Regions from separate parts of the Pseudomonas sihuiensis genome, predicted to be linked through region 3. Evidence: predicted binding sites of a transcription regulator. Region 3 holds the regulator's gene; each other region holds the start of a gene.
What was found. The regulator sigma-54, encoded in region 3, starts transcription at its own class of promoters, with help from an activator protein. The targets are predictions, from matches to a motif close to ANTGGCATNNANNTTGCTNT.

Region 1 (7,092 bases), 450 kb from region 3:
GCCGCCCGGTCGCTACGCCGTGCAGGTGTTTCAGGACAGCAACGGTAACGGCCAGCTGGATCTCAGCCCGCGTGGCATCCCGTTGGAGCCAGTGGGTTTCTCCGGCAATCCATCGCTATTCGGCGGCAAACCAAAACCCAGTGAAAGCCTGTTCGAGCACAGTGATACGGACAGCGTGATCAGTGTGCGACTGATTCCACCGCGCAAAAAGAAGGAGCGCGTGGCACCCGTGGCACCACGCGCTGGGGATCGCTAGCGGCCAGGCAAACTGGCCTGGCCGCCCGGCCGCGGCTTGGCTTATTGGTGATACTGCGCCGACAACTCATGTACAGCCTCGAAGAAGGCGCCAGCATGAGCCGGGTCGACTTCCGGGGTAATGCCGTGACCAAGGTTGAACACGTGGCCGCTACCGTCGCCATAGGCGGCCAGGATGCGCGCCACCTCGGCACGGATCGCCGCCGGCTTGGCGTAGAGCACTGCCGGGTCCATGTTGCCTTGCAGGGCGACCTTGGCACCGACACGGGCACGCGCACTGCCGATGTCGCAGGTCCAGTCCAGGCCCAGCGCCTCTGCGCCGGTGTCCGCCAGGGATTCGAGCCACAGGCCGCCGCCCTTGGTGAACAGGATCACCGGCACACGACGCCCGTCGTGCTCGCGGATCAGGCCATCGACGATCTTCTTCATGTAGGCCAGGGAGAATTCCTGATAGGCCGCTGCCGACAGCGCGCCGCCCCAGGAATCGAAGATCTGTACCGCCTGCGCACCGGCCAGGACCTGCCCGTTCAGATAAGCGGTGACCGACTGCGCCAGCTTGTCGAGCAGCGCGTGCAAGGCTTGCGGGTTGTCGTAGAGCATGGCCTTGGTCTTGCGGAAGTCCTTCGACGAACCGCCTTCGACCATGTAGGTGGCCAGCGTCCACGGGCTGCCGGAGAAGCCGATCAGCGGCACGCGGCCATTGAGCTCGCGGCGAATGGTGCGCACGGCGTCCATCACATAGCCCAGATCTTTCTCCGGGTCGGGCACCGACAGCGCCTCGATGTCGGCCAGGTTGCTGACCACTTTCTTGAAACGCGGGCCTTCGCCGGTCTCGAAGTACAGGCCCTGGCCCATGGCATCGGGAATGGTGAGGATGTCGGAGAACAGAATCGCCGCATCCAGTTGCGGGTAGCGATCCAGCGGCTGGATGGTGACCTCGCAAGCCAGCTCCGGGTTCTTCATCAGGCTCACGAAGTCGCCGGCCTTGGCCCGGGTCGCGCGGTACTCCGGCAGATAGCGGCCGGCCTGGCGCATCATCCAGATCGGCGTGACATCCACGGGTTGCTTGAGCAGGGCACGAAGGAAACGGTCGTTCTTCAGGGCGGTCATGGCAGAGTCCTAGAAAAAAGTGCGGGCATTTTCGCAGAGCGCAAAACAAAAGGCACGGCGGGTGCCGTGCCTTTTGTCCATCGCGACGATATGCCGCGACGATTCACCAGCTGCGATAGGGCAGGAACTTGCCGTTGAGCACGATCTGCACGCGGTCACCCTTGGGGTCGGCGACGCGGGAAATGTCCATGCTGAAGTCGATGGCGCTCATGATGCCGTCGCCGAATTCCTCGTGGATCAGTTCCTTGATGGTCTCGCCGTAGACGTTGATCATCTCGTAGAAGCGGTAGATCAACGGGTCGGTGGGCACGGCCTTGTCCCAGTGCTTGTGCGGGAACGCCTGCAGTGCGGTGGAGACCTCCACCGGCAATTCGAGCATCTCGCACAGGGCATCTGCCTGCGCCTTGGGCATGCTGTTCATGCCCAGGCAGGCGGAGGTCGTCCACACCGGCGACATGCCGATGCCCTGGCCAAGTGCGGCCCAGTCCAGGCCAAGGCGCTCTTTGGCGGCGGTGATGGTGATGCGCATCTGTTGCTTATCCATGGTGAAACTCCTTCACAGGGGTCAGAGGTACGACCCTGGCGGCCGCTGCCGGCTCGTCCAGGGCAGGGTTGATTTCGGGCGGGAAGCCTTGCTCGTCGGCCACGGTGCGGCCGCGCAGCTCGTGCGAGCGGTTCACCAGGAAATCCACGAGGTGATTGCGGATGCGGTAGTACGCCGGGTGGTGAATCACCTGGTCGCGCTGCCGTGGCCGTGGCAGGTCGATGCGCACCGATTCGGCGATGCGCGCCTGCGGGCCGTTGGTCATCAGCAGGATGCGGTCGGAGAGCAGGATCGCCTCGTCGACGTCATGAGTGATCATGAACACCGTCTGCTGGGTGGCGCTCCAGATCTTGATCAGCTCGTCCTGGATCACCCCTCGGGTCAGGGCGTCCAGCGCACCGAAGGGTTCATCGAGCAGCAGCAACTGCGGCTGGGTGGCGAAAGCGCGGGCGATGCTCACGCGCTGGCGCATGCCGCCGGACAGCTGCGCCGGCTTGCGCGCCTCGGAGCCGCCCAGGCCGACCATTTCCAGATACTTGCGGCTGTGCGCACGGCGCTGTTCCTTCGACCACTGCGGGAAACGCGCGCGTACACCGAACTCGACGTTCTCCAGCGCGCTGAGCCAGGGCAGCAGGCTGTAATTCTGGAACACCACGCCGCGCTCGAGGCTGGGCCCGGCGACCTCCTTGCCGGCCATCTCCAGCGTGCCCTCGCTGAAGCTGTCGAGCCCGGCCAGGGCGTTGAGGATGGTCGACTTGCCACAGCCGGAGTGACCGATGATGCAGACGAACTCGCCCTGGTCGAGACCGAAGCTGACGTCTTCGAAGACCGTCAGCGGCTCGTTGCCGGGTTGCGGGAAGCGCTTGGCCAGACGGCGGGCATCGAGAAAATAGCGGGACATGACATCACTCCTGATAGCTGACGAGACGGGCGACGCTGCCCAGCAGAAGGTCGAGCAGCATGCCGACCACGCCGATCATCAGAATCGAGAAGATCACGCTGGCCAGGTTGAGGTTGTTCCACTCGTTCCACACGTAGTAACCAATACCGGTGCCACCGACGAGCATCTCGGCGGCCACGATCACCAGCCAGGCGATGCCCACCGAGATGCGCATACCGGTGAGGATGGTCGGCATGGCCGCAGGCAGGATCACGCTGAACGCCGTGCGCAGCGGGCTCAGTTCATGGGTGCGGGCAACGTTGATCCAGTCGCGGCGCACGCCAGCGACGCCGAAGGCGGTGTTGAGCAGCATCGGCCATACCGAGCAGATGAAGATCACGAAGATCGCCGAGGTCTGCGAATCCTTGATCACGAACAGCGCCAACGGCATCCAGGCCAGCGGCGAGATCGGCCGCAGGATCTGGATAAAGGGGTTGAGCGCGCGGTACATCAGCGGCGACATGCCGATGACGAAACCAACGGGAATCGCCACCAACGCCGCCAGCAGGTAGCCGGTCAGTACCCGGTACAACGAATGCGCGAGCTGGATGCCGATGCCCTTGTCGTTCGGCCCGTTGTCATAGAACGGCTGGCTCAGCTCGGCATAGGCATGCGCCAGCACTACCGAAGGTGGCGGTACCCGTGCTTCCTGCTCGGCCTCGCCCATGAGCATGGCGTATTCGTCATCGGCACTGACTGCGGCGCTGGCGGGCACGCGGCAGAGCACCTCCCAGACCACCAGCAGCAGAACCAGCAGCACAACGGAAAGAATCGCCGCGCGCAGGGAAATGGACGCTTTCATCACGACCTCCGCATGGCGAAGCTGGCCAGGTAACCGTCCGGATCGGCCGGGTCGAAGGGTTTGCCCATCACGCTGAACGATTTGTAGGCGTCGGCTGGCACCGGCAGGCCGAGCTCTTTCATCACCTTGCCGGCGTCAGCCGCGAGGAAGACCCGCTCGGCGATGTTGCGGTAGTCGACATCCCCTTGCAGATAGCCCCAGCGCTTCATCTGGGTGAGGATCCACACGGCCATCGACTGCCAGGGGAACGGATCGAAGTCGATGCGCTGCGGCTCGTCATGAATGTTGCCCAGGCCATCGGCATAGCGCCCACTGAGCACCTGCTGCACCACCGGCACCGGCTGGTTGAGGTAGTTGCGGGTGGAGATAGCCTCGGCCACCGCCTTGCGGTTCTCGGCCTTGGAGGAATACTGCGTGGCATCGATCAGCGCATGCAGCAGCGCGCCATAGGTATTGGGGTTTTCACTGGCGAAGCGCTGGCTGCAGGCGAAGGCGCAGCACGGATGGCCCGGCCACAGTTCCTTGGTCAGCAGGTGGATGAAGCCGACCTTCTCCCACACCGCGCGCTGGTTGAACGGGTCCGGCGAGAGGAAACCATCGAGGTTGCCGGCGCGCAGGTTGGCGACCATCTCCGGTGGTGGCACCACACGGATCTGGATATCGCGATCCGGATCCAGGCCATGCTCGGCAACGTAGTAGCGCAGCAGGAAGTTGTGCATCGAGTATTCGAACGGCACACCGAAGCGCATGCCCTTCCACAGTTTCGGATCGCGTTTATCCTGATGCTGCATGCCAAGCACGATGGCCTGGCCGTTGACGTTTTCCAGCGCCGGCATGACGAAGGGCGTCTGCGTCGACCCCAGCCCCAGGCTGATGGCCAGCGGCATCGGCGAGAGCATGTGCGAGGCGTCGTATTCGCCGGCCAGCGACTTGTCGCGCGCCACCGCCCAGCCGGCGGTCTTCACCGTTTCCACGTCCAGCCCGTATTTGGCGTAGAAGCCCATCGGCTCGGCCATGATGATCGGCGTGGCGCAGGTGATGGGCACGAAGCCGATCTTCAGCTTGGTCTTCTCCAACGGGCCAAGGCTGTCCTTGACCGCCGCCTTGACCGCATCCAACGGGATCAGGCTGCCCAGAATCGCCGCCGCGACACCGCCCCCGATCATCCCCATGAAACTGCGCCGGGAGAAATCGTTATGGCCGAACACGCCGCGCACGATGGCGTTCTCCACGGCGCGATCAAGCATGGCTTCGCTGCTATCGGGCAGCGCAGCGGCACTCGGCGTGCAACGCTGGCAAGCACACCCGGCGGCATGGGAAAGCTCGCTGTCGGGGCTGAATGGATCGTCCAGGCTGTTGACGCTCATCGTGATCACTCCTGCGATGGCCTGCCCCAGATTGGTGAGGCGGGCGCTGACTGGGCTGGGCCATTACTGACCGGTTCATATCAGCTATTGCAGGAGCTGTACCAGCTCAAAAAACAAATTAAGTAATTGAAAAATAAAGACTTTAAAGCAATAAAATAAATACGAAATATCGTTATTCGCGAGAATTCGTCAGATTAAAAAACGATATCTCGTCAACTGGCACGCACTTTGGATAACGACCTGACAGGTCAATCCAGCGAGGCTCGAAATGCCCGATCCAACTGCCGCCAGCCAATTGCTGATGCAACACATGCAGAGCGCCAGCCTGGTCATCGATGCCACCCACGACCGCATCCTGCATGCCAATCCAGCCTGCTGCGCTCTACTCGGCTGGCCGCTGGATGAACTGCTCGCACTGCGCGCCAGCCGTCTCTGGGCGCATGACCTTGGGGCACTGGTCACCTTCACCGAAGAGGTGCAGGTGCGCGGCAATGCCTGGCGTGACGGCCTCGGATTGCTGCATCACGATGGCGAACGCCTGGAGGTGGAAATCGAGGGCAGCCGGCTGACGCGTGACGGCACTACCCTGCTCGGCCTGCTGATCCAACAGCGTCGCCGCCTCGACGCCCTGCGCGGGCTCGCTGAAGCCGAGCGCTATCAACGTCAGGGACTGCTCGAATGGCAGGGCGTGGAACGCATCTTCCGCCAGTTCGAGCGGCAGAATCAGCTGATCCTCGGCGCCGCTGGCGAGGGCATCTACGGGGTCAACCGTAATGGCGAGACCACCTTCGTCAACCCGGCGGCCGAGCGCATTCTCGGCTGGCGCGCCGACGACCTGATCGGCCACAACATTCACGACCTGATTCACCACCACCATCCCGACGGCAGCACCTACGACGGCCATACCTGCCCGATCTACGCCGCCTTCAACGACGGCGAGGTGCATCAGGTGGCCGACGAGGTGTTCTGGAACAAGGACGGCAAACCGATCCCGGTGGATTACACCAGCACGCCGCTGCGTGACGACGGCGAACTGGTCGGCGCCGTGGTGGTGTTTCGTGACATCAGCGAGCGCCTGGAGACCGAGCGCCGGCTGCGCCAGGCACTGAGCGAAGTGCAGCAGCTCAAGCAACGCCTGGAGCTGGAGAATGCCTACCTGCAGGAGGAAATTCGTGGCGAGTACGCCCAGCACGACCTGGTCGGACGCAGCGCTGCCATGCAGCAGGTGATCCGCCAGATCGAACTGGTCGCCCCCACCGGTGCCAACGTGCTGATCACCGGCGAGTCAGGCACCGGCAAGGAACTAATCGCCCGCGCCATTCACGACAACAGCGGACGCAGCCGCCGCCCACTGATCCGGGTGAATTGCGCAGCGGTACCCCGTGAACTGTTCGAGAGCGAGTTCTTCGGCCATATCCGCGGCGCCTTCACCGGCGCGCTGAATGACCGCGTCGGGCGCTTCGAATTGGCCGATGGCGGCACGCTGTTTCTCGACGAGGTAGGGGAAATCCCTCTGGAGCTACAGAGCAAGCTGCTGCGCGTGCTGCAGGAACAGCAACTGGAGCGGGTCGGCGACAACCGTACCCGCCAGGTCGACGTGCGCGTGATCGCCGCCACCAACCGCGACCTGCGCCAGGAAGTGCGTGCCGGCCGCTTCCGTGAAGACCTGTACTTTCGCCTCAACGTCTTCCCCATCGAGTCGGCGCCACTGCGCCAGCGCCCGGAAGACATTCCGCCGCTGGCCCAGCACTTTCTCAGCCGCGCCTGTCGCCAGCTCAACCGCCCTGAGCCCAGCCTGCGCCTGGCCGACATCCAACGCCTGCAGGCCTATTCCTGGCCGGGCAACATTCGTGAGCTGGAGAATCTGATCGAGCGCGCGGTGATCATTTCGCCCGGCACCCGGCTGCGTTTGGACTTGCCCAACGACAACGGCAACGACACGCCGTCACAGCCACAGGTGGAACAGGAAATGAGGATTTTCACTCAGGGCGAGCAACGCCGGCAGATGCGCGAAAACCTGATCGCAGCACTGAAGGCCTGTGCGGGCAGGATATCGGGGAAGGACGGCGCGGCG
Region 2 (7,092 bases), 1.7 Mb from region 3:
CCAGGGCCGTCCAGGCTCGGCTCAGGCCTTGCGCGAGCACGCAGCCGGGCTTGCTCAGTTGCTCGTTGAAGGCGGCCGGCAACAGCGTGGTTTCACCCTCTGCAGCACCATGGCGCTCGGTCAGCCACTGCAGCTTGCCGCAGTTGGGCGTTTCGATCACGTAACTGGCGGCAATGTTGGAGTGATGGCTGGGCAGTCGAATCACGTCGAGCACTATGCCCGTCTCCTCGACACGCTGGCCATCGGAGACCAGCACGGCCCAGGCCTGCTCGCCCTCGATCACCAGGTAGGCACCGTTGGCCTGTGGTCGATCAATCTGCGGTTGCGCGCAGCCGCTCAGCAGGGCCAATAGCACAATCGTCATCAGCATCTGTTGCATTGCCAATACCCCCTCGCAAGGCGCCCACCTTCAGGTGGTGGACGGGTTGTTGTCGCCTAAGTGAGGCCAATATCACTCAATACTGTTTATTTGTACAGTATTTTTCGATTAGGCTATATCGCAGGTAAATGATCGATTGCACAGGAGCGCCATCATGCTGGACGTACTGCAGCTAAAACACCGAGTGAACCGCATGCCGCTGGAGCGGGTACGCGAGATGGTCGAGGAACTGCAGCTCGAGGGCATCGTCACCGAGAGCCGCACCCCTTTCAATCGTCAGCACTTCAATACCTGCTTCGCCGAGATCGAGGCGCTGCTGCAGCGCGCCGGCTACCATCGGCAACTGGATGTGGTCGGCTACCAGGGTTTGGCCTATGCGCTGTTCGATCCGACTCGCTGGGAAGCCGTCGAAGTGCTGCGCTGGCTGCGCGACTTCGTCGAGGAGGCGCGCGTTCAACCGGCTTCCTGAGCCTACGATACGAACCAAAAAGGCTCAGCGACGCCCGCTCATGCACGGCATTGGCTCAGAAGCATGCGGGGTGAGCCAAGCCTGCGCTCGCTCCACACACTTCAACCCCCCCTCAAAACACAGCTGCAACTTATTGATCCTAAACAGCTAGCCTCTGGAAAGCCGGCACCCAGCCCCTACCGGTCAGGTACCACATGCCGCTGCTCGGCCGCTGTGCACGAAAGCTGGCAAGCCCCTTGCTAAGTCCTTGTCAATCATCCTGCGTAGCACGCCAACGGCGGCGGGCCGAGGATCACGGACAACGGCGTCCGTCAGGTCACCTTCCTCTCATTGAGGTGGCCTGGCGTACGCCGTTTTTTGTTTATGCGCCTGACAAGGATTAGACCCATGACCGATCGTGATTCGAACAAGTCCCTGGCCACCAGCCGCCGTAACTTCCTCAAGCAATCAATCGCCCTGGCCGGCGCCGTGAGCGGCATCGCCGCACTTGGCCTGTCGGCGCCGGCTTCGCTGCGCAGTGCAGCCTGGGCGGCCGGCTCCGACGCGCCGGAAAAAGCCGCGCTAACCGTCGGCTTCATTCCCCTGACCGATTGCGCTTCGGTGGTGGTCGCCGCCACCCAGGGTTTCGGCGAGAAATACGGCCTGACCATCAATCCGAGCAAGGAAGCCTCCTGGGCCGGCGTGCGCGACAAGCTCAATACTGGCGAACTGGATGCTGCCCATGTGCTCTACGGCATGATGTACGGCGCTCAGCTCGGCCTGGCGGGGCCGCAACGGGACATGGCAGTGCTGATGGGGCTGAACCAGAATGGCCAGGCCATCACCCTGTCCAAGCAACTGCGTGAGGCCGGTGTGACCAACGGTGCGCAACTGGCCGAACACGTGAAAAAAGGCGGCAATCCGCTGACCTTCGCCCAGACCTTTCCCACCGGCACCCACGCCATGTGGCTGTATTACTGGCTGGCCAGTGTCGGCATCAACCCGATGAGCGATGTGAAGACCATCGTCGTGCCGCCGCCGCAGATGGTGGCGAACATGCGCGTCGGCAACATGGACGGCTTCTGCGTCGGCGAGCCCTGGGGCGCGCGGGCTATCTTCGACAAGATCGGCTTCACCGCCACCACCACCCAGCAGATCTGGCCGGATCACCCGGAGAAGGTGCTTGGCACCACCCGCGCCTTTATCGAGCAGTATCCCAATGCCGCCCGCGCGCTAATCATGGCGATTCTCGATGCCAGCCGCTTCATCGAGGCCAGCGAGGAGAACCGCAAGAGCACCGCCAAGCTGATTTCCGGCAAGGCCTACGTCAACGCGCCGGTGCAGGTGATCGAGCCGCGCTTTCTCGCCCAGTACGAGGACGGCCTCGGCAACAGTTGGAAGGACGAACATGCCATGGCCTTCTGCAAGGACGGCAGCGTCAACTTCCCCTATCACTCCGACGGCATGTGGTTCCTCACCCAATTCAAGCGCTGGGGCCTGCTCAAGGATGCACCGGATTACGCGGCCGTGGCCGCACAGGTCAACCAGACCGCGCTCTACGCCGAGGCTGCCGGGGCCCTCAAGCTGGCGGTGCCGAGCAGCCCGCTGCGCAGCAGCACATTGATCGACGGCGTGGTCTGGGACGGCAGCAATCCAGCCGCCTACGCCGACTCCTTCGCCATCAAAGCCTGACCGGAGGTGAGCATGAATGCGCCCCTGAAAACACCACTGCCGCCAATCGCCAAGCCGCGCCTCTCTGCGCAGGCCTTGCTGCCCAGCGTCGCCGCATTGGGCAGCCTGCTCAAGGCCGGCATCGCCCCACTGCTGGGCATCATCGCCTTCATCGGCTTCTGGTCGCTGCTGGCGCAGTACAGCGAGGGCCTGCCCGGCCCCTTGAGCACCTGGCAAGCCGCGCTGGTGCTGTTCGCTGATCCCTTCTACGACAACGGCCCCAACGACATGGGCATCGGCTGGAACATCCTCAACTCGCTCGGCCGCGTCGGGGTCGGCTTCGGCCTGGCGGCGCTGGTGGGCATTCCCCTGGGGTTCGCCATCGGCCGTTTCGCCTTTCTCGCCGGCATGCTGGCGCCGATTATCAGCTTGCTGCGTCCGGTCTCGCCGCTAGCCTGGCTGCCGATTGGCCTGCTGGTGTTCGAGGCGGCCGGCCCGGCGTCGATCTGGGTCATTTTCATCAGCTCGATCTGGCCGATCATCCTCAACACCGCCGCCGGCGTGGCCAGCGTGCCGCAGGACTACCTGAACGTGGCCCGCGTGCTCAAGCTGTCGGAGTTCAAGGTGCTGACGCGCATCCTGTTTCCCGCCGTGCTGCCGCACCTGATGACCGGCATCCGCCTGGCCATCGGCGTGGCCTGGCTGGTGATCGTCGCCGCGGAAATGCTCACCGGCGGCATTGGTCTGGGCTTCTGGGTGTGGGATGAGTGGAACAACCTCAATGTCGAGCACATTCTCATCGCCATCATCATCGTCGGCCTGGTGGGCCTGGCGCTGGAGCAGATACTGCTGTTGATCGCCAAACGCTTTGACTACGCGAGCTGAAGAGGTGCGTTTCGCCAACCCCGTAGCCCGGATGCAGTTCGGGAACGCGATCTCCGTTTCCCCAGATTGCATCCGGGCTACGCAAACTTACAAATCAGTTCAATAGTAGACGCCAAGTCTTTGTTTTAAATGAAAGTGCCTCTGATTAAATCCGGGGCACAGCGCCAGAACGGGAGAACTCCGATGGACAAATTCGTGGAGCTGACCGCTGTCAGCAAGCACTTCGACACCAAGAAAGGCCGCTTCCAGGCACTGGCCGACGTCAACCTGAGCATCGCCCGCGGCGAGTTCGTCGCACTGATCGGCCACTCCGGCTGCGGCAAATCCACCGTGCTCAACCTGATCGCCGGCCTGCTCGACGCCAACGAAGGCGGGCTGATCTGCAATGGCCGCGAGATCGACGGCCCCGGCCCCGAACGCGCCGTGGTGTTCCAGAACCACAGCCTGCTGCCCTGGATGACCTGCTTCGGCAACGTCCACCTGGCCGTGGAAAAGGTCTTCGGCGCGCGCGAAAGCAAGGCCCAACTCAAGGCCCGCACCGAGCAGGCGCTGAACATGGTCGGCCTCAGCCATGCCATGCACAAGCACCCCAACGAGATCTCCGGCGGCATGAAGCAGCGCGTCGGCATCGCCCGTGCCCTGGCCATGGAACCCAAGGTGCTGCTGATGGACGAACCGTTCGGTGCCCTCGATGCTCTGACCCGTGCGCACCTGCAGGACGAACTGCTGCGCATCGTCGGGCAGACCCAGAGCACCGTGGTGATGGTCACCCACGACGTCGACGAAGCCGTGCTGCTGTCCGATCGCATCGTGATGATGACCAACGGCCCGGCCGCCACCGTCGGCGAAATCCTCGCCGTCGACCTGCCGCGCCCGCGCGACCGCCTGGCGCTGGCCAACGACCCGCAGTACCACGCCTATCGTACCGCCGTGCTGGAGTTCCTCTACCAGCGTCAGCAGCGTCCGGCCGCCTGAGTTTGCGACAACCGCTCTGGCGCGGGCGCTGGGGCGGGGAACCTCTGGGATCTTTCACGGACGAAGCTGTGCCTTAAACCGACGAGCAGAGAACACCGTGCTAGACCTCACCACCTGGAACCTGTCGATTCCCACTGAGCCCACCCCCACCACCATCACCACCGAACGTCTGAACAACGGCTACCAGAGCCGCTATTTTCGCCGCAACGGCGATGGCAGCGTGACGTTCTGGGTCCCCGTCACCGGCTCGACCACCGAAGACGCCCGCTACCCCCGCAGCGAACTGCGCGAAACCCAGCGCGATGGCAGCCTGAGCAACTGGCAGCACGCCAGCAGCGACAGCTACCTCAGCGCCGTGCTGCAGGTGGATCAGGTGCCCAGCCGCAACAAGGTGGTGATAGGTCAGATTCACAGCACCGATGTGCCGGGCAGCCAGAACGATCCGCTGGTCAAGGTGCAGTACCACTATCGCCGCGGCGTCGGGCGAGTGGAACTGTTACTGCGCCCCCGTCCCGGTGATAGCGAAGTGCAGAACATACTGCTGGCCGACAACGTGCAACTCGGCGAACGCTTCGGTTACGACCTGCGCGTCACGCCCAGCGGCCGCCTCGGTGTCAGCGTAGCCAGCAGCGACGGCGACGAGGGTGCCGTCTATCGCCAGCTCAGCAGCCGCTGGAACACGCAGTACCTTTACTTCAAGGCCGGCGCCTACATTCAGGACAACTACGGCCCGGACAAAGAAGGCGGCCGGGTCACCTTCTATCACCTCAACAGCACGCACCGCTAAGGCACGCGGCGACATACAATCGCCGCTTTTCTCGACGAAGGCTCGACCATGGCCCGCCTGACCCTGGAATTTCCCGAAGACCAGTACTGCTACAGCACCCAGCTCACCGTGCGGGTCACCGACATCAATGGCGCCAACCATCTGGGCAACGACTCGATGATTTCGATGATCTCCGAAGCCAGGGCGCGCTTTCTCTACGAGTTCGGCATTCGCGAGACCGATGAGGACGGCACCGGTATCATCGTCACTGATCTGGCCACCACCTACCGAGCCGAAGCCCATGCTCGCGACCAGTTGCTGTTCGAGGTCGGGGTGATGGACTTCAACCGCTATGGCGGCGATATCACCTTCCGCATCACCCGCCCGGCCGACGGCACACTGGTGGCCATGGCCAAGTCCGGCTTCGTGTTCTTCGATTACCGCCAGTCGAAGGTGGCGCCGATGCCGGACGCCTTCCGTGCCAAGTTCCCCAAGGTCAATCGGCTCGACTGAGCGGGGTTCCTCATGCGCCAGGCGCACGCTGACGAAGCAGGCCCTGGCAGGAACTTGCACAGTTATTGCTGCAAGCACCGTGACACATCGCCAATCGTCTGCTACGCCTAGAAGGCCGTTGAAAAACGTAGGCGAGGCAGCCAGTGCAAGGCAAAAACAGGCGAAAAAGCGGAGTTTACGAGTTGTAAATGAGCATTTTGAGCCTGTTTTTAACGCAGCAATGACAACGCAGGTAGTTTTTCAACAGCCTGCTAGGTCAGAACAGAAAAAGGGGGATCGAGGATGACCGACACCTACCGCCGTGCCCGTCAGGCGGGGCTGCTGAGCAATCTGCTGGCACTCGCACTGCTGACCGCGCCGCTACCCACTCACGCAACCAGCGTTACCCAACTTTCCAGCGTCCAGTCTCAAGCCCCTCTCAGTACGCAGCGATCGCCCCATTCGGGGGCATAGACGGCGCAAACGCCTCGTTTTACGGCAGTACTGCGGGTACTGAAGGTGCGTAGCGCCTGATCCCAGGGCCTCTGCTCGGCTGGCTCGGCTCTTGCTTGTTTCCTCGCACCAGGTAGCCAACGGCGGCCACCTCCCTCACGACAAAGACGTCGCCTCACCTCGCCTTCATGGCCTGTGGTGAAGCGGCGTTTTTTTTCGTGTTCGCCCCAGTGACCGGGGCCGGCGCAGGCATCGCGATCCGAGCCTGCACCGCAATCGCGCAAACCTGCTGTGGCTTCGGCCGCAGGGCTCTGCACCACAAGTGCACGGCCTTCCCGGCAGGCACGGCCGCCGTGTCCACGACCACGGTTCGCCGCGCCTGGCCGGGCTCCTTCTCGCTGATGAGGTGATAGATGAATACAAGTTTCTGGAAAGCCGGCCACGCCCCCACACTGTTTGCCGCCTTCCTCTATTTCGACCTGAGCTTCATGGTCTGGTACCTGCTCGGCCCACTGGCGGTGCAGATCGCTACCGACCTCGACCTCAACGCCCAGCAACGCGGCCTGATGGTGGCCACGCCGATTCTCGCCGGCGCCGTGCTGCGTCTGCTGATGGGCTTTCTCGCCGACCGTCTGTCGCCGAAGACCGCCGGCCTGCTCGGCCAGGTGGTGGTGATAGTCGCGCTGTTCTGCGCCTGGCAGATCGGCATCGGCAGCTACGAGCAGGCGCTGCTGCTCGGCCTGTTCCTCGGCTTCGCCGGCGCGGCGTTCGCCGTGGCCCTGCCGCTGGCCTCGCAGTGGTACCCGCCGCAGCACCAGGGCAAGGCCATGGGCATCGCCGGCGCCGGTAACTCCGGCACCGTGCTGGCAGCGCTGTTCGCCCCCGGCCTGGCCGCGCTGTCCGGCTGGCAGAACGTGTTCGGCTGGGCGCTGATCCCGCTGCTGGCGACCCTGGTGATCTTCGCCCTGGTGGCCAAGAATGCGCCGGAGCGGCCCAAGCCCAAGGCCTTCGGCGACTACCTCA
Region 3 (7,092 bases):
ACTGAACGTGATGCTGCCGCTGATCGCCGACAACCTGCTCTACAGCATGCAACTGCTGAGCAATGTCAGTCACCTGTTGGCCGACCGCGCCATCGCCAGCTTCAAGGTCAACCAGCCCAAGCTCAGGGAGGCGCTGGAGCGCAATCCGATCCTGGTCACGGCGCTGAATCCGCTGATCGGCTATCTCAAGGCCGCCGACATCGCCAAGCAGGCCTACCGCGAGGGCCGGCCGATCATCGAGGTGGCGCTGGAGCACACCGATCTGTCGCGAGCGCAACTCGAGCAACTGCTCAATCCGGAAAAACTCACCGAAGGCGGCCTCTGAGCCGCTTTCTTTTCGGTGTCTGTTCACGCGCCAGGTTCGGCCATGCAGTCCGTGCACGTCATTGGCACGCGCAGGTCGAGGCGGCAGAGCGTGGAAAGGCTCTCATCAGGAGGTCTGTCATGGAGCACTGGAAAACCACCATCGAAGCCGGTAACCGCTGTTTCTCCGAGGGCGACTGGGTACGGGCTCGTGAGCTCTACCTGCAGGCGCTGGCAGAGGCTCAGGTGATGTTCGGGCGCTGGCCTGATCACAACATGGCGGTGGCGGCCTTTGTGATTTCTCATCACAACCTGGCCGATCTGCACCTGGCGCTGGGGCAACCGGAGGAAGCCGCGGAAAACCTCTGCGCCAGCCACGAGCGCCTGCTCCAGACCCTGGCCGACAGCCAGCGGCCGCAGGCGCTGCGCGAGATCGCCCTGCACCACAGCCGCCGTACCTACGTGGAGCTGTTGCAGTTCATCAGCGAGCACGGTGCTTTCCCGCGCACCGACCGCTTGCTTGGCGCTTCGCAGCGCCATGCCTGGCAACGACCCACCGTCAATCCAGCCGGTCATGGCCGCTACTATCACTGAAGGAGAACGCTCATGCCTCATCGCCTGCCGCCACTGCCTTACGCCTACGATGCCCTGGAACCGCATATCGATGCGCAGACCATGGAAATCCACTACAGCAAGCACCATCAGACTTACATAAACAATCTGAACACGGCACTGGAGGGAACGTCTTATGCAGAAGTACCGGTGGAAGACCTGCTGATCCGCCTGGACGAGATGCCGCCAAGCCTGCACGCGGCATTGATCAACCAGGGTGGGGGACACGCCAACCACACACTGTTCTGGACGGTCATGTCGCCTTCCGGAGGGGGCGAGCCCGCTGGCGAACTGGCAGTGGCGATCGAGGCCGAGCTGGGTGGTTTTGCGGCGTTCAAGGAGGCCTTTACCAAAGCCGCGCTGAGCCGTTTCGGCAGCGGCTGGGCATGGCTCAGCGTGACGCCGCAGAGGACATTGGTAGTGGAAAGCAGCGCCAACCAGGACAGCCCATTGATGCATGGCAACACACCGATCCTGGGGCTGGACGTCTGGGAGCATGCCTACTACCTGCGCTACCAGAACCGCCGGCCGGAATACATCGGCGCCTTCTACAACGTCATCGACTGGGACGAAGTGGCGCGCCGATACCGACAGGCCCTGAGCTGAACAGGCGGATAGCGAACACGATGCGAACCTTGCTCACTTCCTTGCCCGGCCTCAATGGCCGGGCTTTGCGCTATCTGTTCGGCGGCGTGATTGTGCTGTGTGGCAGTCTGCTGCTGTTCATCCAGGTTGCCGTGCTGATCGACCAGACGGTTCAGCCACAATTGCTACGGGCGTTGCAGGGCGGCTTGCTGTGCGCCACCGGCACGGCGGTCGGTGCCTTGCCGGTGCTGTTCATGGGCGAGCTGTCTGGGCGCTGGCGCGACAGGCTGCTGGGCTTCGGTGGCGGTGTGATGCTGGCCGCGACAGTGTTCTCCCTGCTGGTACCGGCGCTCGAGGTGGCCGGTGAGCAGGGTTTCACGGCCTGGGGCGCCGGGGCTCTGGCCAGTATTGGCCTGCTGCTGGGCGCCGCCGCCCTGCTGGGGTTGGGCCGCGTGCTGGCGCAACGGCAGAGCGTCGGCGCGGCCGAACTGCAACGGGGCGCTCTGACGCCTGGCACACTGCTGTTCGTCATCGCCATCATGTTGCACAACGTACCCGAGGGCATGGCGGTTGGCGTGGCAGCGGGAGCGGGCTTGAGTGGCGCCGATGGCCTGGCGATCGGCATCGCCCTGCAGGACGTACCGGAAGGCCTGATCGTCGCCCTGGTGCTGGCCAGTGCCGGGATGGGACGCGGCAAGGCGGTAATGATCGGTGCGGCGTCAGGCCTGGTCGAACCGCTGTTCGCGGTGCTCTGCGCCTGGCTGGTCGGGGTTTCGCACATGCTGTTGCCCTGGGGGCTGGCGCTGGCTGCGGGGGCGATGCTGTTCGCGGTGATCCACGAAATCATTCCCGAAGCACATGGCAGTGGTCATGCAGGCGATGCCAGTCTGGCGCTGGTGCTGGGCTTCTGTCTGATGATGGTGCTGGATACGGCCTTGGCGTAGCGGGAGACGTGCACACGGCCCTCCAAGGCTTTCTACTCACCTTCGTCGAAGTAATTCTCGATCAGGCCGACCAGTGCAGCGAGCGCCTCGTGATCCTGCTCGCCTTCGGTCAGCAGGTGCACATTGGTGCCCTTGCCGGCAGCCAGCATCATTACCGCCATGATGCTCTTGCCGTCTACCAGGCTTTCGGCGCTGCGGCCGATGCGCACCTGGCAGGGGTAGGTGCTCGCTACACCGACGAACTTGGCAGCAGCACGGGCATGCAGACCAAGTTTGTTGATGATGGTGATTTCACGTGCTGGCATCGCGGCAGGATTCCTTAGCTGAGGTCGCGGTGACGCACCTGGACGTTCTTCAGCGAGTCTTTGAGTGCCTGGCTCAGGCGGTTGGCCAGGTACACCGAGCGGTGGTGGCCACCGGTGCAGCCAATGGCGATGGTGACATAGGCGCGGTTGCTGGCGGCGAAGCGTGGCAGCCATTTTTCCAGGTAGGCGAGGATGTCCTGATACATCTCCTCGACCTCCGGTTGCGCGGCCAGGTAGTCGATCACCGGTTGATCCAGCCCGGAGTGGTCGCGCAGTTCCGGCTTCCAGTAGGGATTGGGCAGGCAGCGCGCATCGAACACCAGGTCGGCGTCCACCGGCATGCCACGTTTGAAACCGAAGGATTCGACGAGAAAGGCGGTACCGGTCTGCGTCTGGCCCAGCAGGCGTAGTTTGAGCGTGTCGCGCAGCTGGTAGAGATTCAGGCGGGTGGTGTCGATCTTCAGATCGGCCCGGTCAGTGATCGGTGCCAGCAGCTGGCTTTCGTAAGCGATGGCCTCGGCCAGCGAGCGGTTGTCGTTGGTCAGCGGGTGGCGTCTGCGGGTTTCGGAAAAGCGTTTGAGCAGGGTTTCGTCTTCGGCGTCGAGATACAGCACGTCGCAGCGGATGTTGCGCTTGCGCACTTCGTCGAGCAGTTCCGGGAAACGCTTGAGCTGGCTCAGCAGGTTGCGTGCATCGATGGAGACGGCCACCTGCGGCAGCAGCATGTCGCTATGCGGCAGGAAACGCTCGGCAAGATCCGGCAGCAGGCCGGCCGGCAGGTTGTCGATGCAGTAGAAACCGTTGTCCTCAAGTACATCGAGGGCGGTGCTCTTGCCCGAGCCCGAGCGACCGCTGACGATGATCAGGCGCATGTTTATTGACCGTTCTGAATGTCCACGACGACCTGATAGAGATCTTCGCCGCTCTTGGCCTGGCGCAGACGTTCACGTACATCCTGGCGATCAAGCATGCTGGCGATCTGGCGCAGCAGGTCGAGGTGGGCATCGGTGGCCGCCTCCGGCACCAGCAGCACGAACAGCAGATCGACCGGCACGCCGTCGATGGCGTCGAAGTCGACTGCCGTCTCCAGATGCAGGACTGCACTGATCGGGGCACTGCAGCCAGCCAGGCGGCAGTGGGGAATGGCAATGCCGTTGCCGAAGCCGGTAGAGCCGAGCTTCTCGCGGGCGATGAGGCTTTCGAATATGTCCTGGGCATCCAGGTCGGGTAGATCACGCGCAACCAGGTTGGCGATCTGTTCTAGCACGCGTTTCTTGCTGCCGCCCGGCACGTTCACCAGGGAACGGCCGGGGGTCAGGATATTTTCAAGTCGGATCATGGATAGGGAATGTTAGCGGGCCGTGGCGCCTTGCAGGCGTTCGAGCTGCTTTTCCTTGTGCTTGATGAGTTGACGGTCGAGTTTATCGGCCAACAGGTCGATGGCAGCGTACATATCCTGGTGTTCGGCGTTGGCGACGACTTCGCCGCCGGCGATGTGCAGGGTGGCTTCGATCTTCTGTTTGAGTTTCTCGACCTCCATGGTCACCTGTACGTTGGTGATCTTGTCGAAGTGGCGTTCCAGTCGGCCCAGTTTCTCGCCGATATAGTCACGCAGGGCGTCGGTCACATCCAGCTGATGTCCACTGATGTTGACTTGCATACCGCTTTCTCCTCACTGGCTTGTGTAAGAGGCGGGTCTGGTTCGACCCACCGCCGGAACACTTTGGCCTGAAGGCCTGAGGCCTTCAGTCAATCTGGCCTACATCAGTCGCTTGCGCTCACTCGAGGGCGCTATGCCGAGGGACTCGCGATACTTGGCGACCGTCCGACGGGCGACTTGGATGCCTTGTGCCTCCAGTAAACCAGCGATCTTGCTGTCGCTCAACGGCTTTTTCGCGTTTTCTGCTGCAACCAGTTTTTTGATGATCGCGCGGATAGCGGTGGACGAGCATTCGCCGCCTTCGGAGGTGCTGACGTGGCTGGAGAAGAAATATTTCAGTTCGTAAATGCCACGCGGGGTGTGCATGAATTTCTGCGTGGTAACGCGTGAAATCGTCGACTCGTGCATACCCACGGCTTCGGCGATGTCGTGCAGCACCAGAGGCTTCATCGCCTCGTCGCCGTAGTCGAGGAAGCCACGCTGGTGCTCGACGATCTGCGTGGCCACCTTCATCAGCGTTTCGTTGCGGCTCTGCAGGCTCTTGATGAACCAGCGGGCCTCCTGCAACTGGTTGCGCATGAAGGTGTTATCGGCGCTGGAATCGGCGCGTTTGACGAAGCCGGCATACTGCGGGTTGACCCTCAGGCGCGGCATGGCTTCCTGGTTCAGCTCCACCAGCCAGCGTTCGTTGTGCTTGCGCACGATAACGTCGGGCACGACGTATTCCGGTTCGCTGGACTCGATCTGCGAACCCGGACGCGGATTCAGGCGCTGGATCAGGTCGATGACCTGGCGCAGTTCGTCTTCCTTGAGCTTGGTGCGGCGCATCAGCTGGGCGTAATCGCGGCTGCCGAGCAGTTCCAGGTAGTCGCCAACCACGCGCTGGGTTTCGTTCAGCCAGGGGGTGTTGGCAGGCAACTGACGCAGTTGCAGCAGCAGGCACTCGCGCAGGTCGCGGGCGCCGATACCGGCCGGTTCGAACTGCTGGATGCGGTGCAGCACCACCTCCACTTCGTCCAGTTCGACATCCAGCTCGGGGTCGAAGGATTCGGTCACTTCCTCGAGCGTTTCTTCGAGGTAGCCGTCGTTGTTGATGCAGTCGATCAGAGTCGCTGCGATCAGGCGATCCTTGTCCGACATGGGCGCCAGGTTCAGTTGCCAGAGCAGGTGGCTGTGCAGGCTCTCGCCGCTGGAAGTGCGAGTGGTGAAATCCCACTCGTCATCATCGTTGCTGGGCAGGCTGCTGGCGCTGGTCTGGTAGATGTCTTCCCAGGCCGTGTCGACTGGCAACTCGTTGGGAATGCGCTCGCCCCACTCGCCTTCTTCCAGGTTGTCCACCGTGGGGGTGGTTTCCTGGTAGCTGTCTTCCTTGCTTGGGGCTGGGGTGGCGCTTTCGGCGCCATCAGCCATCGGATCGCTGTTGTCGAAGTCGTCGCCGTCTTCCTGGCGCTCGAGCATGGGATTGGATTCCAGTGCCTCCTGGATTTCCTGTTGCAGGTCCAGGGTAGACAGTTGGAGGAGGCGGATAGCCTGTTGCAGCTGCGGGGTCATCGTCAGCTGCTGGCCCATCTTGAGGACTAGCGATGGTTTCATTGCAGACCTTAATTTACTGGCGAGTTACGCCTTCCACATCAGGGCGCCGAAGCGCCGCCAGGAAGCAAATTATATGCCTGAATTTCTCGTTTTTGCCTAGGGGTTGCAATATTTATGTAGCGAAATAGTGAGCGACCTACAGGTTGTGTGAAAGCGTAGCGAGCGAAGGTGAGGCAATACCGATGGCGGCCCCGCAAAAACAGGCGAGAAAGCGCAGTTTACGACTGTAAATGAGCATTTTTAGCCTGTTTTTAACGCAGCATCACCGAGTGCAGTAGTTTTCACGCAGCCTGCTACAGGCGGAATTCGTGGCCCAGGTAAACCTCTTTCACCGTCTGGTTGGCGAGGATGGTCTCGGCGTCACCTTCGGCGATCAGCTGTCCATCGTTGACGATGTAGGCGGTCTCGCAGATGTCCAGGGTTTCGCGCACGTTGTGATCGGTGATCAGGATGCCGATGCCCTTGGTCTTGAGGTGATGGATGATCTGCTTGATGTCGCCCACGGAGATCGGGTCGACCCCGGCAAAGGGTTCGTCGAGCAGGATGAACTTGGGGTTGGTGGCCAGAGCGCGAGCAATCTCCACGCGGCGTCGCTCACCGCCGGACAGGCTCATGCCGAGGCTGTCGGCGATATGGTGGATATGGAATTCCTGCAGCAGGCTTTCCAGTTCCGCCTGGCGCCCGGCGCGGTCCAGGTCCTTGCGCGTTTCGAGGATGGCCATGATGTTGTCGGTCACCGACAGCTTGCGGAAGATCGAGGCTTCCTGCGGCAGGTAGCCGATGCCGGCGCGCGCGCGACCGTGCATGGGCTGGTGACTGACGTCGAGGTCGTCGATCAGCACGCGGCCCTGGTCGGCGCGTACCAGGCCGACGATCATGTAGAAGCAGGTGGTCTTGCCTGCGCCGTTGGGGCCGAGCAGACCGACGATCTGACCGCTTTCGATGCTCAGGCTGACGTCACGCACGACCTGGCGGCTCTTGTAGCTTTTCGCCAGGTGTTGGGCTTTGAGAATGGCCATTACTGCTGCTGATCCGCGGGTTTGTTCTTCGGTTGGATGACCATGTCGATACGCGGGCGCGGCGTGCTGAC

Region 1: BLT86_RS22000 (sigma 54-interacting transcriptional regulator) is a predicted target of sigma-54. The motif match lies at 5,234-5,253, and genes of this name have one in related genera.
Region 2: BLT86_RS06655 (CmpA/NrtA family ABC transporter substrate-binding protein) is a predicted target of sigma-54. The motif match lies at 1,072-1,091, and genes of this name have one in related genera.

Annotation. Positions count from the first base shown of each region.
Region 1 is NZ_LT629797.1:4,689,843-4,696,934, reverse strand. Features, by position in the region: gene BLT86_RS22030 (DUF2141 domain-containing protein) at 1-256, shown strand, start outside; gene hemE (uroporphyrinogen decarboxylase) at 298-1,365, opposite strand; gene cynS (cyanase) at 1,469-1,909, opposite strand; gene BLT86_RS22015 (ABC transporter ATP-binding protein) at 1,902-2,810, opposite strand; gene ntrB (nitrate ABC transporter permease) at 2,815-3,651, opposite strand; gene BLT86_RS22005 (CmpA/NrtA family ABC transporter substrate-binding protein) at 3,651-5,018, opposite strand; gene BLT86_RS22000 (sigma 54-interacting transcriptional regulator) at 5,287-7,092, shown strand, end outside.
Region 2 is NZ_LT629797.1:1,401,077-1,408,168, forward strand. Features, by position in the region: gene BLT86_RS06645 (hypothetical protein) at 1-379, opposite strand, end outside; gene BLT86_RS06650 (hypothetical protein) at 534-848, shown strand; gene BLT86_RS06655 (CmpA/NrtA family ABC transporter substrate-binding protein) at 1,236-2,519, shown strand; gene ntrB (nitrate ABC transporter permease) at 2,532-3,383, shown strand; gene BLT86_RS06665 (ABC transporter ATP-binding protein) at 3,567-4,358, shown strand; gene BLT86_RS06670 (polysaccharide lyase family 7 protein) at 4,456-5,145, shown strand; gene BLT86_RS06675 (thioesterase family protein) at 5,194-5,637, shown strand; gene BLT86_RS06685 (nitrate/nitrite transporter) at 6,483-7,092, shown strand, end outside.
Region 3 is NZ_LT629797.1:5,136,167-5,143,258, forward strand. Features, by position in the region: gene BLT86_RS23940 (class II fumarate hydratase) at 1-325, shown strand, start outside; gene BLT86_RS23945 (tetratricopeptide repeat protein) at 445-897, shown strand; gene BLT86_RS23950 (superoxide dismutase) at 910-1,521, shown strand; gene BLT86_RS23955 (ZIP family metal transporter) at 1,542-2,444, shown strand; gene BLT86_RS23960 (HPr family phosphocarrier protein) at 2,477-2,749, opposite strand; gene rapZ (RNase adapter RapZ) at 2,764-3,621, opposite strand; gene ptsN (PTS IIA-like nitrogen regulatory protein PtsN) at 3,624-4,088, opposite strand; gene hpf (ribosome hibernation-promoting factor, HPF/YfiA family) at 4,101-4,409, opposite strand; gene BLT86_RS23980 (RNA polymerase factor sigma-54) at 4,509-6,002, opposite strand; gene lptB (LPS export ABC transporter ATP-binding protein) at 6,296-7,021, opposite strand; gene lptA (lipopolysaccharide transport periplasmic protein LptA) at 7,021-7,092, opposite strand, start outside.